One region of the Pseudomonas sp. RIT-To-2 genome, then DNA from elsewhere that is predicted to be linked to it. Evidence: predicted binding sites of a transcription regulator. Region 1 holds the regulator's gene; each other region holds the start of a gene.

Region 1 (4,556 bases):
CACTTTTGCAGGTAACTGGCGATGTCCTGGTACATCTCTTCCACATCCGGCTGGGCCGCCAGGTAGTCGATGACCGGTTGTTCCAGCCCCGAATGGTCGCGAAGTTCGGGCTTCCAGTAGGGGTTGGGCAAGCAGCGCACGTCGAACACCAGGTCGGCGTCCACCGGCATGCCCCGCTTGAACCCGAACGACTCTATCAGGAACGCGGTGCCCGGCTCGGGCTTGTTCAGCAGTCGCAGCTTGAGGGAGTCACGCAACTGGTAGAGATTCAGATGGGTGGTGTTGATCTTGAGGTCGGCCAGGTCGGCGATCGGGCTGAGCAAGTCGGTTTCCACCCGAATCGCCTCGGCCAGCGAGCGCGAAGTGTTGCTGAGCGGGTGGCGCCGCCGTGTTTCGGAGAAACGCTTGAGCAGGGTTTCCTCGTCGGCGTCCAGGTACAACACATCACATTGGATGTGCTTGTCCCGCGCTTCCTGCAGCAACTGCGGGAAGCGTGACAGGTCGCTAGGCAGGTTGCGGGCGTCGATGGACACGGCGACCAGTGGCTGGGCCAGCTCGGTGCGTATCAATGCGCGCTCGGCCAGTTCCGGCAGCAGCCCGGCCGGCAGGTTGTCGATGCAGTAGAAGCCGTTGTCTTCCAGTACATCCAGGGCCGTGCTCTTGCCCGAGCCGGAGCGACCGCTGACGATGATCAGGCGCATGGTCAATGACCTTTCTGTTCGTCCAGAACCACTTGATAGAGTGCTTCGCTGCTCTTGGCCGAACGCAGGCGCTCACGCACGTCGGCGCGGTCGAGCATACTGGCGATCTGGCTGAGCAGCGCCAGGTGTTCGTTGGTGGCTTCCTGGGGCACCAGCAGCACGAAGATCAGGTCCACGGGGGCGCCGTCGATGGCGTCGTAGTCGATCTTGTGTTCCAGGTGCAGCAGGGCGCTGACCGGCGATGTCAGGCCGGGCAGGCGACAATGGGGGATGGCGATGCCGTTGCCAAAACCGGTGGAACCGAGTTTTTCACGGGCGATCAGGCTGTCGAACACCACCTGCATCTCCAGCCCCGGCACTTCGCGAGCAAAGAAGGTGGCGATGGTTTCGATGGCTTTCTTTTTACTGCCGCCCGGCACGTTCACGAGGGAACGGCCGGGGGTCAGGATATGTTGAAGTTGAGTCATGAGTGGGGAGGGTCAGCGGGCAGTCGCGCCTTGCAGCAGACTCTGCTGTTTTTCCTTATGCTTTTTGAGTTGGCGGTCGAGCTTGTCGGTGAGCAGGTCGATGGCCGCGTACATGTCGTCATGCTCCGCGTTGGCCACTACTTCGCCACCGGGTACGCGCAGGGTGGCCTCGATTTTCTGTTTCAGCTTCTCGACCTCCATGATGACCTGCACGTTGGTGATCTTGTCGAAATGGCGCTCCAATCGGTCCAGTTTCTCACCGATGTAAGTGCGCATGGCGTCGGTCACAACCAGTTGATGTCCACTGATGTTGACTTGCATACCGCTTTCTCCTTATTGCCAGTGCATAAAGAGACAGGTCGGATAACCTGCCACTGGAACGCTGTGGCTCATCTGGCGCGCCCACCGGCGGCGCTTGCGCGCCGCCAGGATCACATCAACCGCTTGCGTTCGCTGGACGGCGCGATCCCAAGGGATTCACGGTACTTGGCGACAGTGCGGCGGGCTACCTGGATGCCTTGTGCCTCCAGTAAACCAGCGATCTTGCTGTCACTCAATGGCTTTTTCTGATTTTCGGCGGCAACCAGTTTCTTGATGATCGCGCGAATTGCCGTGGACGAGCATTCACCGCCTTCGGAGGTGCTGACGTGGCTGGAGAAAAAGTATTTCAGCTCGTATATGCCACGCGGCGTGTGCATGTATTTCTGCGTGGTCACCCGCGAAATGGTCGACTCGTGCATGCCCACCGCTTCAGCGATATCGTGCAGTACCAGTGGCTTCATGGCCTCGTCGCCGTAGTCAAGGAAACCACGCTGGTGCTCGACGATCTGGCTGGCCACCTTCATCAGGGTTTCGTTGCGGCTTTGCAGGCTCTTGATGAACCAGCGCGCTTCCTGCAACTGGTTGCGCATGAAGGTGTTGTCGGCGCTGGTATCGGCGCGGCGCACGAAGCCGGCGTACTGAGGGTTGACCCGCAGGCGCGGCACCGCTTCCTGGTTCAGTTCCACCAGCCAGCGTTCGTTGTCCTTGCGCACGATCACGTCCGGCACCACGTATTCGGCTTCGGTGGACTCGATCTGCGAGCCAGGGCGCGGGTTGAGGCTCTGCACCAGCTCGATCACCTGGCGCAGTTCGTCTTCCTTGAGCTTCATGCGCCGCATCAGCTGGCTGTAGTCGCGGCTGCCCAGCAGGTCGATGTACTCGGCCACCAGACGCTGGGCTTCCGCCAGCCACAGGGTCTTGGCGGGCATCTGGCGCAATTGCAGCAGCAGGCACTCGCTAAGGTCGCGGGCACCAATGCCGGCGGGCTCGAACTGCTGGATGCGGTGCAGCACGGCCTCGACTTCGTCCAGCTCGATGTCGAGCTCCGGGTCGAAGGAGTCGCAGATTTCCTGCAAGGTCTCGTCCAGGTAGCCCTGGTTGTTGATGCAGTCGATCAGGGTGACGGCGATCAGCCGGTCGGTGTCGGACATGGGCGCCAGGTTCAGTTGCCACAGCAGATGGCTCTGCAGGCTCTCGCCGGCCGACGTGCGGGTGGTGAAGTCCCATTCGTCGTCATCGTTGCTGGGCAGGCTGCTGGCGCTGGTCTGATAGATGTCTTCCCAGGCGGTGTCGACGGGAAGCTCGTTGGGAATGCGTTCGCTCCACTCGCCATCTTCGAGGTTGTCGACGGTGGGTGCGGTGGTTTCCTGGTAGCTGGGCTCCTGGATTTCCGGCGTGACCTGCTGCTCGGCCTTGTCGGCCATCGGGTCGCTGTTGTCGAAATCGTCGCCTTCTTCCTGGCGCTCGAGCATGGGGTTGGATTCCAGGGCCTCCTGGATTTCCTGCTGGAGGTCCAGGGTGGAGAGCTGGAGGAGGCGGATGGCCTGTTGCAACTGCGGTGTCATCGTCAGTTGCTGGCCCATTCTTAGGACGAGCGATGGTTTCATGGCAGGGGCTTAACACCTTATTCGCCGGCGCAAAGCGCCATCCACTACAGGGCGCCGAGGCTCTCGGCTTTTGTCGTAAGCAAATTATATGCCTGAAACCGAAGTGTTTGCCTAGAGCGATGCCGCAATAAAAGCCCCGTGGGGCTAAAAAAATGCGACACGCCCAGGCATCAAGCCAAACACCTCGCCTTTACAGGCGGAACTCGTGACCGAGGTAAACCTCTTTCACCAGTTGGTTTGCCAGGATGGTTTCGGCATCGCCCTCGGCGATCAACTGGCCATCGTTGACGATGTAAGCGGTTTCGCAGATGTCCAGTGTCTCGCGAACGTTGTGGTCGGTGATCAACACCCCGATACCCTTGTTCTTGAGGTGGTGGATGATCTGCTTGATGTCGCCGACCGAAATCGGGTCGACACCGGCGAACGGTTCGTCCAGCAGGATGAACTTGGGCGCGGTGGCCAGGGCGCGGGCGATTTCCACTCGGCGCCGCTCACCACCGGACAGGCTCATGCCCAGGTTGTCGCGAATATGGGTGATGTGGAACTCCTGCAGCAGGCTTTCCAGCTCCTTGAGGCGCCCGGGCTTGTCCAGCTCCTTGCGCGTCTCCAGGATCGCCATGATGTTGTCCGACACCGACAGCTTGCGGAAGATCGAGGCTTCCTGTGGCAGGTAGCCGATACCGGAGCGTGCGCGGCCGTGCATCGGCTGGTGGCTGACGTCCAGGTCGTCGATGAGCACGCGACCCTGGTCCGCCTGCACCAGGCCGACGATCATGTAGAAGCAGGTGGTCTTGCCGGCGCCGTTGGGCCCCAGCAGGCCGACGATCTGCCCGCTTTCGATGGACATGCTGACGTCACGCACCACTTGCCGGCCCTTGTAGGCCTTGGCCAGGTGCTGGGCTTTGAGAGTCGCCATTACTTGCCCTGCTGCTGGTCGGTTTTGCTTTTCGGCTGGATGACCATGTCGATCCGTGGACGCGGCGCCGTGATCTTGGTGCCATTGGCACGGCCAGCGTTGACCACCTGCTTGACGGTGTCGTAGATGATCTTCTCACCTTCGGAGGTATTGCCGTCGTTCACCACCTTGGCCTGGTCGATCAGGGTGATGTGGTTCAGCGCCGACTGGTACTGGATGGTCTTGCCCCAACCCTGCACGATCGGCTTGTCGATGGCCGGCTTCTGCTCGTAGTAGGCCAGGTTGCCCACGGAGGTGAAGGTGTCCACGTCGCCCTGCGCGTTTCGGGTGATGGTCACGGTGTTGCCGGTGATCTTCATGGTGCCTTGGGTAATGATCACATTGCCCTTGTAGACAGCCACGCCCTGCTTGTCATCCAGTTGCGCATCGTCGGACTGGATGTGGATCGGTTGGTCGCGGTCCGTTGGCAGTGCCCAGGCGCTAACGCTCCCCAGTGCAGAGCCCAGGGAGAGCAATAAAGGGAGGGTTTTAACGAGCCTCATAC
Region 2 (4,556 bases), on a different contig from region 1:
ACCTGGCAACATCACCCCGTACTTCGACAAGCTGGCCAAGCAGGGCGTGCTATTCGACCACTTCTTCTCCAACGGCACCCATACCCACCAGGGCATGTTCGCCACCATGGGCTGCTTCCCCAACCTGCCAGGCTTCGAATACCTGATGCAGACCCCCGAAGGCGCTCACAAGCTGTCGGGCCTGCCGGAGCTGCTCAGCGCGCGCAACTACGATGACGTGTACGTGTACAACGGTGATTTCGCCTGGGACAACCAGTCGGGCTTCTTCGCCAACCAGGGCATGACCACCTTCATCGGCCGCAATGACTTCGTCAACCCGGTGTTCTCCGACCCCACCTGGGGCGTGTCCGACCAGGACATGTTCGACCGTGGCGCCGAGGAACTGGCCAAGCGCGACAAGGCCGGCAAACCGTTCTATGCCCTGCTGCAAACCCTGTCCAACCACACCCCGTACGCCATCCCGTCGCCGCTGCCGGTGCCCCAGGTCACTGACCGTGGCCCGCTTAACCAGCACCTGACAGCCATGCGCTACTCGGACTGGGCCCTGGGCCAGTTCTTCGAGAAGGCCAAGAAAGAGCCTTACTTCAAGGACACCCTGTTCATCGTCGTCGGCGACCACGGTTTCGGCAACGAGCAGCAGATCACCGAAATGGACCTGGGCCGCTTCAATGTGCCCATGCTCATGATCGGCGAAGGCCTGCAGGAGAAGTTCGGCGCGGTGAACCACACCGTGGGTACCCAGATCGACATCGTGCCGACCATCATGGGCCGTGTCGGTGGCGAAACCCGCAACCAGTGCTGGGGCCGTGACCTGCTGAACCTGCCGGAAGGCGACAAGGGCTTTGGCGTGATCAAGCCGTCGGGCAACGAGCAGACCGTGGCCATCATCACGGGTGATCGGATACTGGTGCAGCCCAAGGACATGCCACCGCGCATGTTCCGCTTCCAACTGGGCAGCGACCCGAAAGCCGAGTCGATCGCCGATCAGCCTGATCAGGCCGACCTGCTGCACAAGCTCGACTCGTTCATCCAGACGGCCACCAAGAGCCTGCTGGACAACACCGCGGGTGTCGCCGACTCGAAGCAGTAGGGTGTTCTGATTCGATGCCGGCTTCTGTGGGAGCTGGCTTGGCGGTGAGCTTTCAACCTCGAAAGCTCGCTGGCAAGCCAGCTCCCACAGTCGTTTCAGTGCCAGCGGTGCCATTTGGCATTCCCTTGGAACGATGCCCCTGTCCCTCGGTCAAGTTAAGTGAGGCGGTTGCCTCAGTCTGCCGAGGAGATACTGATGAAAAAGTGGCAAATCGCTTTTATCGATGAGCACGGTCAGCAACTGAACCTGCAAATCGATGCCGATCAGCGTCCCGACAAGGATGAAGCGGCCCGGCATGTGCGCGCCTACTACCGGCCCGTGCTGGCCAAGGCCGACCTGAACGACTTCGACAACCGCGCCCCGGACCCGGCGGCGAAGGCGCTCAAGGAGATGAATGCCATGGAAATCGTTTCTGTGACACAAGTCGACTGATCCATACCCTGTGCGCCTGACCCTCTGGCACAGGCGCTGCCTTCGCGCTACTCTGCAACCGAGGACGGCCGACCGTTGGCCGTGACCTTGTCTTGTCAGCTTCATGCTTGTTTCCGGGTGGTCCCTGAGGGGCCGCGTATTCCCTTTGCAGTCATCTGTCAACGGAGGTCCTGGAAGTACTGAAAGTCTATCCATCAATGATGAGGAGGACGATCCATGAGCACAGCCTATCAAGAAGACATCAGCACCCACGTGCTGCGCCGCATGAAAGAAGGCGGATTTGATTTCGCCAGCATCCACCCCATCGAGTTTTATGCCGTGTTCCCGGACGAGAAGCGTGCGCGTACGGCGGCGGGAAAGTTTCAGGGTGAATCACTCAACGCGCAGGTCAGTGAACGGGACGATGGCGCCTGGTACCTGGAGCTCAGCAAGGTGATGTACGCCACCTACGGCGGCATCGGCGAGTTCGAGCAAGACTTCGAGGCCGTCATCGAGCCGCTGGGCGGCGAGATCGAAGGCTGGGGCGTCAAGCATCAGGTCCAACGGCTTCAAGCCTGAAATCAGGTGAAAGGTTCAAGCCTCAAACTGACAACTTGGGGCTTGCAGCTATCCTTAGGACGCTTCGCAATGAAGCGTCCATAAGCCGGTTGTGGTGGATCACGCACAGGAATGGTGCGTAGTTTGCTGGTGTTTTAGCCAACCGATTGTTTTATAAGCGTTTATGCCGCTGGCACGGGCCTTGCGATGGCCTTGGTGTCCGGGTGACAAGGAGTACGGCATGATCCGCACCTTTTATGATGAGATGTACGATGCCGGCGGCGTTGTCCGCCCGCATTACCGGGAGTTCGCGCGATGGCTGGCCGACACCCCCGAAGAGCTCCTGGCCCAGCGGCGCCGGGAAGCCGATCTGCTGTTCCACCGGGCGGGTATCACCTTCACGCTCTATGGCGATGAGCAAGGCACCGAGCGGCTGATTCCATTCGATACCATTCCACGCAGCATTCCCGCCAGTGAATGGCGCGTGGTGGAGCGCGGCTGTATCCAGAGGGTCAAGGCGCTGAACATGTTCCTTGCCGACCTCTACCATGACCAGCGCATCATCAAGGCAGGGATCGTTCCCGCCGAACAGGTGCTGGCCAACGAACAGTATCAACTGGCAATGCAGGGCCTGAACCTGCACCGTGACATCTATTCGCACATTTCCGGGGTAGACCTGGTGCGTGATGGCGATGGCAGCTATTACGTGCTGGAAGACAACCTGCGCACCCCCAGCGGCGTGAGCTACATGCTCGAAGACCGCAAGATGATGATGCGGCTGTTCCCCGAGCTGTTCGCCGCGCAACGCATCGCCCCCATCGATCACTACCCCAGCCTGTTGCTCGACACCCTGAAGAGCTCCAGCCCCATCGATAACCCCAGCGTGGTGGTGCTGACCCCGGGGCGCTTCAACAGTGCGTTCTTCGAACATGCCTTCCTGGCACGGGAGATGGGCGTGGAACTGGTGGAAGGCGCGGACCTGTTCGTGCGTGACGACCGGGTGTTCATGCGCACCACGGACGGCCCCAAGGCCGTTGATGTGATCTACCGCCGCCTGGACGATGCCTACCTCGACCCACTGGCCTTCAACCCTGAATCGATGCTCGGTGTGCCGGGGTTGCTGGCCGCGTACCGTTCGGGCAACGTGATTCTGGCCAATGCCATCGGCACCGGGGTGGCCGACGACAAGTCGGTCTACCCCTACGTGACTGACATGATTCGTTTCTACCTGGACGAAGAGCCGATTCTCAAGAACGTGCCGACCTGGCAGTGCCGCAAGCCTGAAGAGCTGTCCCACGTTCTGGCGCACCTGCCGGAGCTGGTGGTCAAGGAGACCCAGGGCTCCGGCGGTTACGGCATGCTGGTGGGGCCTGCCGCCAGCGCGGCCGAGATCGAGAACTTCCGTGCCCGGCTCAAGGCCCGGCCTCATGCCTACATCGCGCAACCGACGCTGTCGCTGTCGACCTGCCCGACCTTCGTCGAAAACGGCATTGCCCCGCGCCATATCGACCTGCGCCCGTTCGTCCTGGCCGGCCGCGAAACCCGTGTGGTGCCCGGCGGCCTGACCCGCGTGGCGCTGCGCGAGGGCTCGCTGGTGGTCAACTCGTCCCAGGGTGGCGGAACCAAGGACACCTGGGTGGTCGAGGATTAAGGATGCCTGCCAATGCTGAGTAGAACTGCCTCTGACTTGTACTGGATGTCGCGCTACCTGGAGCGGGCCGAAAACCTCGCACGGATGCTCGACGTCAGCTATTCCCTGTCGCTGATGCCACAGGACGGCCGCGGCGACGGCCTGGACGAAATGGCCATGCCGCTGCTGATCACCGGCACCCTGGACGATTACCTGGAGCGTCACGGCAAGCTGCACGCCGAACGGCTGCTGCATTTCTTCGCCCTGGATGCCAGCAACCCGGCCAGTATCTACAGCTGCCTGGGCGCGGCCCGTGCCAGCGCCCATGCGGTACGTGGGCGCATTACCGCCGACATGTGGGAAAACATCAACTCCACCTGGCTTGAAATTCGCGGCATCGCCGAGCAGGGGTTGGGGCGCTATGGCCTCAGCCGCTTCTGTGAATGGATCAAGGAGCGCTCGCACCTGTTCCGTGGCGCCAGCTACGGCACCATCATGCGCAACGATGCGTTTCGCTTCATTCGCCTGGGCACGTTCATCGAGCGCGCAGACAACACCCTGCGCCTGGTGGATGCACGCTATGAAATGCTCGGCGATGAAGCCGAACTGGTGGATGAGAACTCGGCGCGCAGCTACTACCAATGGAGCGCGCTGCTGCGTGCATTGTCGTCATTCGAGGCGTACACCGAGATCTACCGTGACGCGCCATCGGCCCACAACGTGGCCGAACTGTTGCTGTTGCGCGCCGACGTACCGCGTTCGCTGCGCGCCTGCACCGAGGAGATCGACCAGATCCTGGCCTCGTTGCCGGGCCTCAACGGCCGCCCGGCCCAGCGCCTGGCCGCCGAGCTGGACGCGCGCCTGCGC
Region 3 (4,556 bases), on a different contig from region 1:
AAACCCTGGGTGGTACCGATAAGTTGCTCAGGAGTTGTGAATTCCTCGGCCTGGGAGGCACTGCCGAATCCAAAAATGCAGACCGCAGCAAGCCCGCAGAGTAACCTCTGTGCCATGCGTCGGGAAAATGTCGTTTTTGCGTTCATACACTATAAAAAGCAAGGGGCGTGCCGACTCAGTGGGCAGTTACGTTCCAAGCGAAGTTTTAAGGAGTCACAGGCATGGCTGGTGTAATGGATTCGGTGAACCAGCGCACTCAACTGGTAGGGCAGAACCGCCTGGAGCTTCTGTTGTTCCGTCTCAACGGGTCGCAGCTCTATGGCATCAACGTGTTCAAGGTACGGGAGGTGTTGCAGTGCCCGAACCTGACCATGATGCCCAGGTCCAGCCCGGTAGTGCGCGGTGTCGCGAATATTCGTGGGGCAACCATTCCGATCCTCGACCTGGCGTTGGCGACCGGTGGGCGCAGTTTGCAGCAGGACATCAAGAACACCTTCGTGATCATCACGGAGTACAACACCAAGATTCAGGGCTTCCTGGTGCACTCGGTGGAGCGCATCGTCAACATGAACTGGGAGGAGATCCATCCGCCACCCAAGGGCACCGGCCGTGATCACTACCTGACGGCCGTGACTCGCGTGGACAATCAGCTCGTCGAAATCATCGATGTGGAGAAAATCCTCGCCGAAGTGGCCCCCACCTCGGAGTCGATTTCCGCCGGTGTGGTGGACGTGGAGACCCAGAACAAAGCGGTTTCACTGCGCGTGCTGACCGTCGATGACTCCTCGGTGGCGCGCAAGCAGGTCACGCGCTGTTTGCAGACGGTGGGTGTGGAAGTGGTAGCCTTGAATGATGGGCGCCAGGCGCTGGATTACCTGCGCAAGCTGGTGGATGAAGGCAAACGTCCCGAGGAAGAATTCCTCATGATGATTTCCGACATCGAAATGCCCGAGATGGACGGCTATACCTTGACTGCGGAGATTCGCAGCGATCCACGCATGAAAAACCTGCACATCACCCTGCACACGTCCTTGTCGGGTGTGTTCAACCAGGCCATGGTCAAGAAGGTGGGGGCGGACGATTTTCTGGCCAAGTTCCGGCCCGATGATCTGGCACAACGGGTTGTAGACCGTATCAAGGCAGCAAGCTAACGACCGGGGCGCCTGCGCCCCGGACACGACAGACGATTTGAGAGGCGGCACCATTGTCTACGGGTAATTTGGATTTCGAACAGTTCCGGGTCTTCCTGGAAAAAGCCTGTGGCATTCTGTTGGGCGAGAACAAGCAATATCTTGTTTCCAGCCGTCTCAACAAGCTCATGGAACAGCAGGGCATCAAGTCCCTGGGCGAACTGGTGCAGCGCATCCAGACCCAGCCGCGCAGTGGCCTGCGCGAGCAGGTAGTGGACGCGATGACCACCAACGAGACCCTGTGGTTTCGCGATACCTACCCCTTCGAAGTCATGAAGAACAAGGTGCTGCCCGAGTTCGTCAAGAACTCGCCGGGCCAGCGGCTGCGCATCTGGTCGGCGGCATGCTCCTCGGGTCAGGAGCCGTACTCGCTGTCGATGACCATCGATGAGTTCGAGCGTACCAACCTGGGACAGCTCAAGGGCGGCGCGCAGATCGTTGCCACCGACCTGTCCGGTTCCATGCTGACCAACTGCAAAAGCGGCGAGTACGACAGCCTGGCCATTGGCCGTGGGCTATCGGCTGACCGCCTGCAACGCTACTTCGACACCAAGGCCCCCGGCCGCTGGGCAGTGAAGGCACCCATCCGCAGCCGTGTGGAATTCCGTTCCTTCAACCTGCTGGACAGCTACGCTGCCCTGGGCAAGTTCGACGTGGTGTTCTGCCGCAACGTGCTGATCTATTTCTCTGCACAGGTGAAGAAAGACATCCTGATGCGCATCCATGGCACCCTCAAACCTGGTGGGTACCTGTTCCTGGGAGCATCGGAAGCGCTCAACGGCCTGCCGGACCATTACCAGATGGTTCAGTGCAGCCCGGGCATCATCTACCAGGCGAAATAATGCAAAGGCCCTTCGGGGCCTTTGTTGTTCTTCCCCCCGTCATAGCAGCGGACCTGGCCGCGCCCCGGGCGCCGCGCGGCAACCCCACCTTGCCGCTTTGTTGGCACCCAGCGGAATTCCCTTGCCGCTTTTCTGGCAGCGCCGCTTGCCGCTTCCTGCCAAACCCAGCAAAACCGGGCTGTTTCCAATCTGGCACGGCCCTTGCTATCTCTCAGTCACCAACATCCGGTCCGCCGTTTACAGGTCTCCACCATGAGCATCAGTTTCGACAAAGCCCTAGGCATCCACGAACAGGCCCTGGCCTTTCGTGCCCAGCGCGCCGAAGTGCTGGCCAACAACCTGGCCAACGCCGACACGCCCAACTACAAGGCGCGTGACCTGGACTTCGCTGCCGTGCTGCAGGCCGAAAGCGACAAGCGCCAGAACGGCACCTTCGAACTGGAGCGGACCAACGCCAACCACATCGAAGCCGAAGGCGTGAACGTGGGTGACCAGCAATTGCTGTACCGCACCCCCAGCCAGCCGTCGCTGGACCAGAACACCGTGGACGCGCAGGTCGAACAGGCCAACTACGCGCAGAACTCGGTGAACTTCCAGGCCAGCTTCACCCTGCTAAACGCCAAATTCAAAGGGCTGGTCTCAGCCATCCGGGGAGAATGATTCATGTCTCTAGCCAGCGTCTTCAACATTGCCGGTACCGGCATGAGTGCCCAGACCACTCGCCTGAACACCGTCGCCAGTAACATCGCCAACGCCGAGACCGTCTCGTCGAGCATCGACCAGACCTACCGCGCACGTCACCCGGTGTTCGCTACCGTGTTCGACCAGACCCAGGCCACCGGCGACAGCGGTTCGCTGTTCCAGGATCAGGACGCCGCCGGTAGCGGTGTGCAGGTGTCGGGCGTGGTCGAGGACCAGAGCAATCTGGAAGCCCGTTACGAACCGAAGAACCCCGCCGCCAACAAAGACGGTTACGTGTACTACCCCAACGTCAACGTGGTGGAGGAGATGGCCGACATGATCTCCGCCAGCCGTTCGTTCCAGACCAACGCGGACATCATGAATACCGCGAAAACAATGATGCAGAAAGTCCTGACCCTGGGTCAGTGATAGGGGCGAAACAGCATGACCACGACTACCGACAGCACCTCGGCTTCATCCGTTCTGACCGCGCTGCAGAAGACCACCAGTACCACTGACAGCTCCACCGGTACCGCTGGCAGCGCCTTGGGCAAGGACGCGTTCCTGCAATTGCTGGTTACCCAGATGCAGAACCAGAACCCTCTGGACCCGCAGGACAACACCGCATTCGTTTCCCAGCTGGCCCAGTTCAGCAGCCTGGAAAGCATGCAGAGCCTCAATGACTCGGTGAGCACCATCCTCACTTCGTACCAGTCGTCCCAGGCCCTGCAGGCTTCCTCGCTGGTTGGCCACTCGGTGACCGTCACCGGCACTACCGCCGACGTCGACACCAGCAAAGGCCTGACGGGCTCGGTGAACCTCACCGACTCCAGCACCAGCAACACCGTGGGCGTCTACAGCAGTGACGGCACCCTGGTGCGTACCCTGGACATGGGTACCCAGTCGGCCGGCACCTACAACTTTACCTGGGATGGCAAGGATGGCGACGGTAACACCGCGGCCTCCGGCATCTACACCTTCAAGGCAGTGGCCACCGTCGACGGTACCTCGACCGTGATGACCACCAACCTGCCGACCACGGTCAACAGCGTGACCATGGCCACCACCAGCGGTGGCGCCATGACGCTGAACCTTGCAACGGGCTCCAGTGTTGCCCTGTCTGCTGTCCAAACCATCGGAATTTAATGCCGGCTACGGCGCAGGAGTGAAAACATGTCTTTCAACGTCGGCCTCAGTGGCCTGGCAGCAGCCAACAAAGCCCTGGACGTCACCGGCAACAACATTGCCAACGTCGCCACCACCGGTTTCAAATCGTCGCGCGCAGAATTCGCCGACCAGTACGCGGCCTCCATCCGTGGCACCTCGGGCAAGACCACGGTCGGTAGCGGTGTGACCACCGCCGCCGTATCGCAACAGTTCACCCAGGGCAACATCGAATCCACCGGCAACAGCCTGGACATGGCCATCAACGGCAACGGCTTCTTCGTGCTGAGCGACAACGGCTCGAAGCTGTATACCCGTGCCGGTGCGTTCTACAGCGACAAATCGGGCAACATCGTCGACTCCAGCGGTAACAACCTGCAGGGCTACACCACCGACACCACCGGCAAGCTGACCTCCGGCGTGCTGTCGAACCTGGCCATCGACACCTCGAACCTGGCGCCCAAAGCCACCAGCTCGATCTCGGAAACCGTCAACCTGAACTCCAGCGCGACCGCCCCGACCGTCACCCCGTTCAGTGCCAGCAACACCAGCAGCTACAACTACACCTTCAACACCGACGTGTACGACAGCCAGGGCAACGCCCACCAGCTGAACCAGTACTTCGTGAAGGATGACACGGCCAACACCTGGACCATGTACACCACCATCGACGGCCGCA

What was found. The regulator sigma-54, encoded in region 1, starts transcription at its own class of promoters, with help from an activator protein. The targets are predictions, from matches to a motif close to ANTGGCATNNANNTTGCTNT.
Region 2: a site for sigma-54 is predicted at 2,249-2,268, ahead of QBK88_RS14015 (circularly permuted type 2 ATP-grasp protein). Genes of this name have one in related genera too.
Region 3: a site for sigma-54 is predicted at 2,221-2,240, ahead of flgB (flagellar basal body rod protein FlgB). Genes of this name have one in related genera too.

The regions. Positions count from the first base shown of each region.
Region 1 is NZ_JAPYKM010000002.1:279,089-283,644, reverse strand. Features, by position in the region: gene rapZ (RNase adapter RapZ) at 1-701, opposite strand, end outside; gene ptsN (PTS IIA-like nitrogen regulatory protein PtsN) at 704-1,168, opposite strand; gene hpf (ribosome hibernation-promoting factor, HPF/YfiA family) at 1,181-1,489, opposite strand; gene QBK88_RS03250 (RNA polymerase factor sigma-54) at 1,600-3,096, opposite strand; gene lptB (LPS export ABC transporter ATP-binding protein) at 3,287-4,012, opposite strand; gene lptA (lipopolysaccharide transport periplasmic protein LptA) at 4,012-4,554, opposite strand; gene lptC (LPS export ABC transporter periplasmic protein LptC) at 4,541-4,556, opposite strand, start outside.
Region 2 is NZ_JAPYKM010000013.1:70,300-74,855, reverse strand. Features, by position in the region: gene QBK88_RS14030 (LTA synthase family protein) at 1-1,090, shown strand, start outside; gene QBK88_RS14025 (hypothetical protein) at 1,286-1,522, shown strand; gene QBK88_RS14020 (ribonuclease E inhibitor RraB) at 1,739-2,080, shown strand; gene QBK88_RS14015 (circularly permuted type 2 ATP-grasp protein) at 2,301-3,710, shown strand; gene QBK88_RS14010 (alpha-E domain-containing protein) at 3,723-4,556, shown strand, end outside.
Region 3 is NZ_JAPYKM010000011.1:161,652-166,207, reverse strand. Features, by position in the region: gene flgA (flagellar basal body P-ring formation chaperone FlgA) at 1-146, opposite strand, end outside; gene QBK88_RS12805 (chemotaxis protein CheV) at 222-1,151, shown strand; gene cheR (protein-glutamate O-methyltransferase CheR) at 1,205-2,032, shown strand; gene flgB (flagellar basal body rod protein FlgB) at 2,285-2,692, shown strand; gene flgC (flagellar basal body rod protein FlgC) at 2,696-3,142, shown strand; gene QBK88_RS12785 (flagellar hook assembly protein FlgD) at 3,158-3,859, shown strand; gene flgE (flagellar hook protein FlgE) at 3,887-4,556, shown strand, end outside.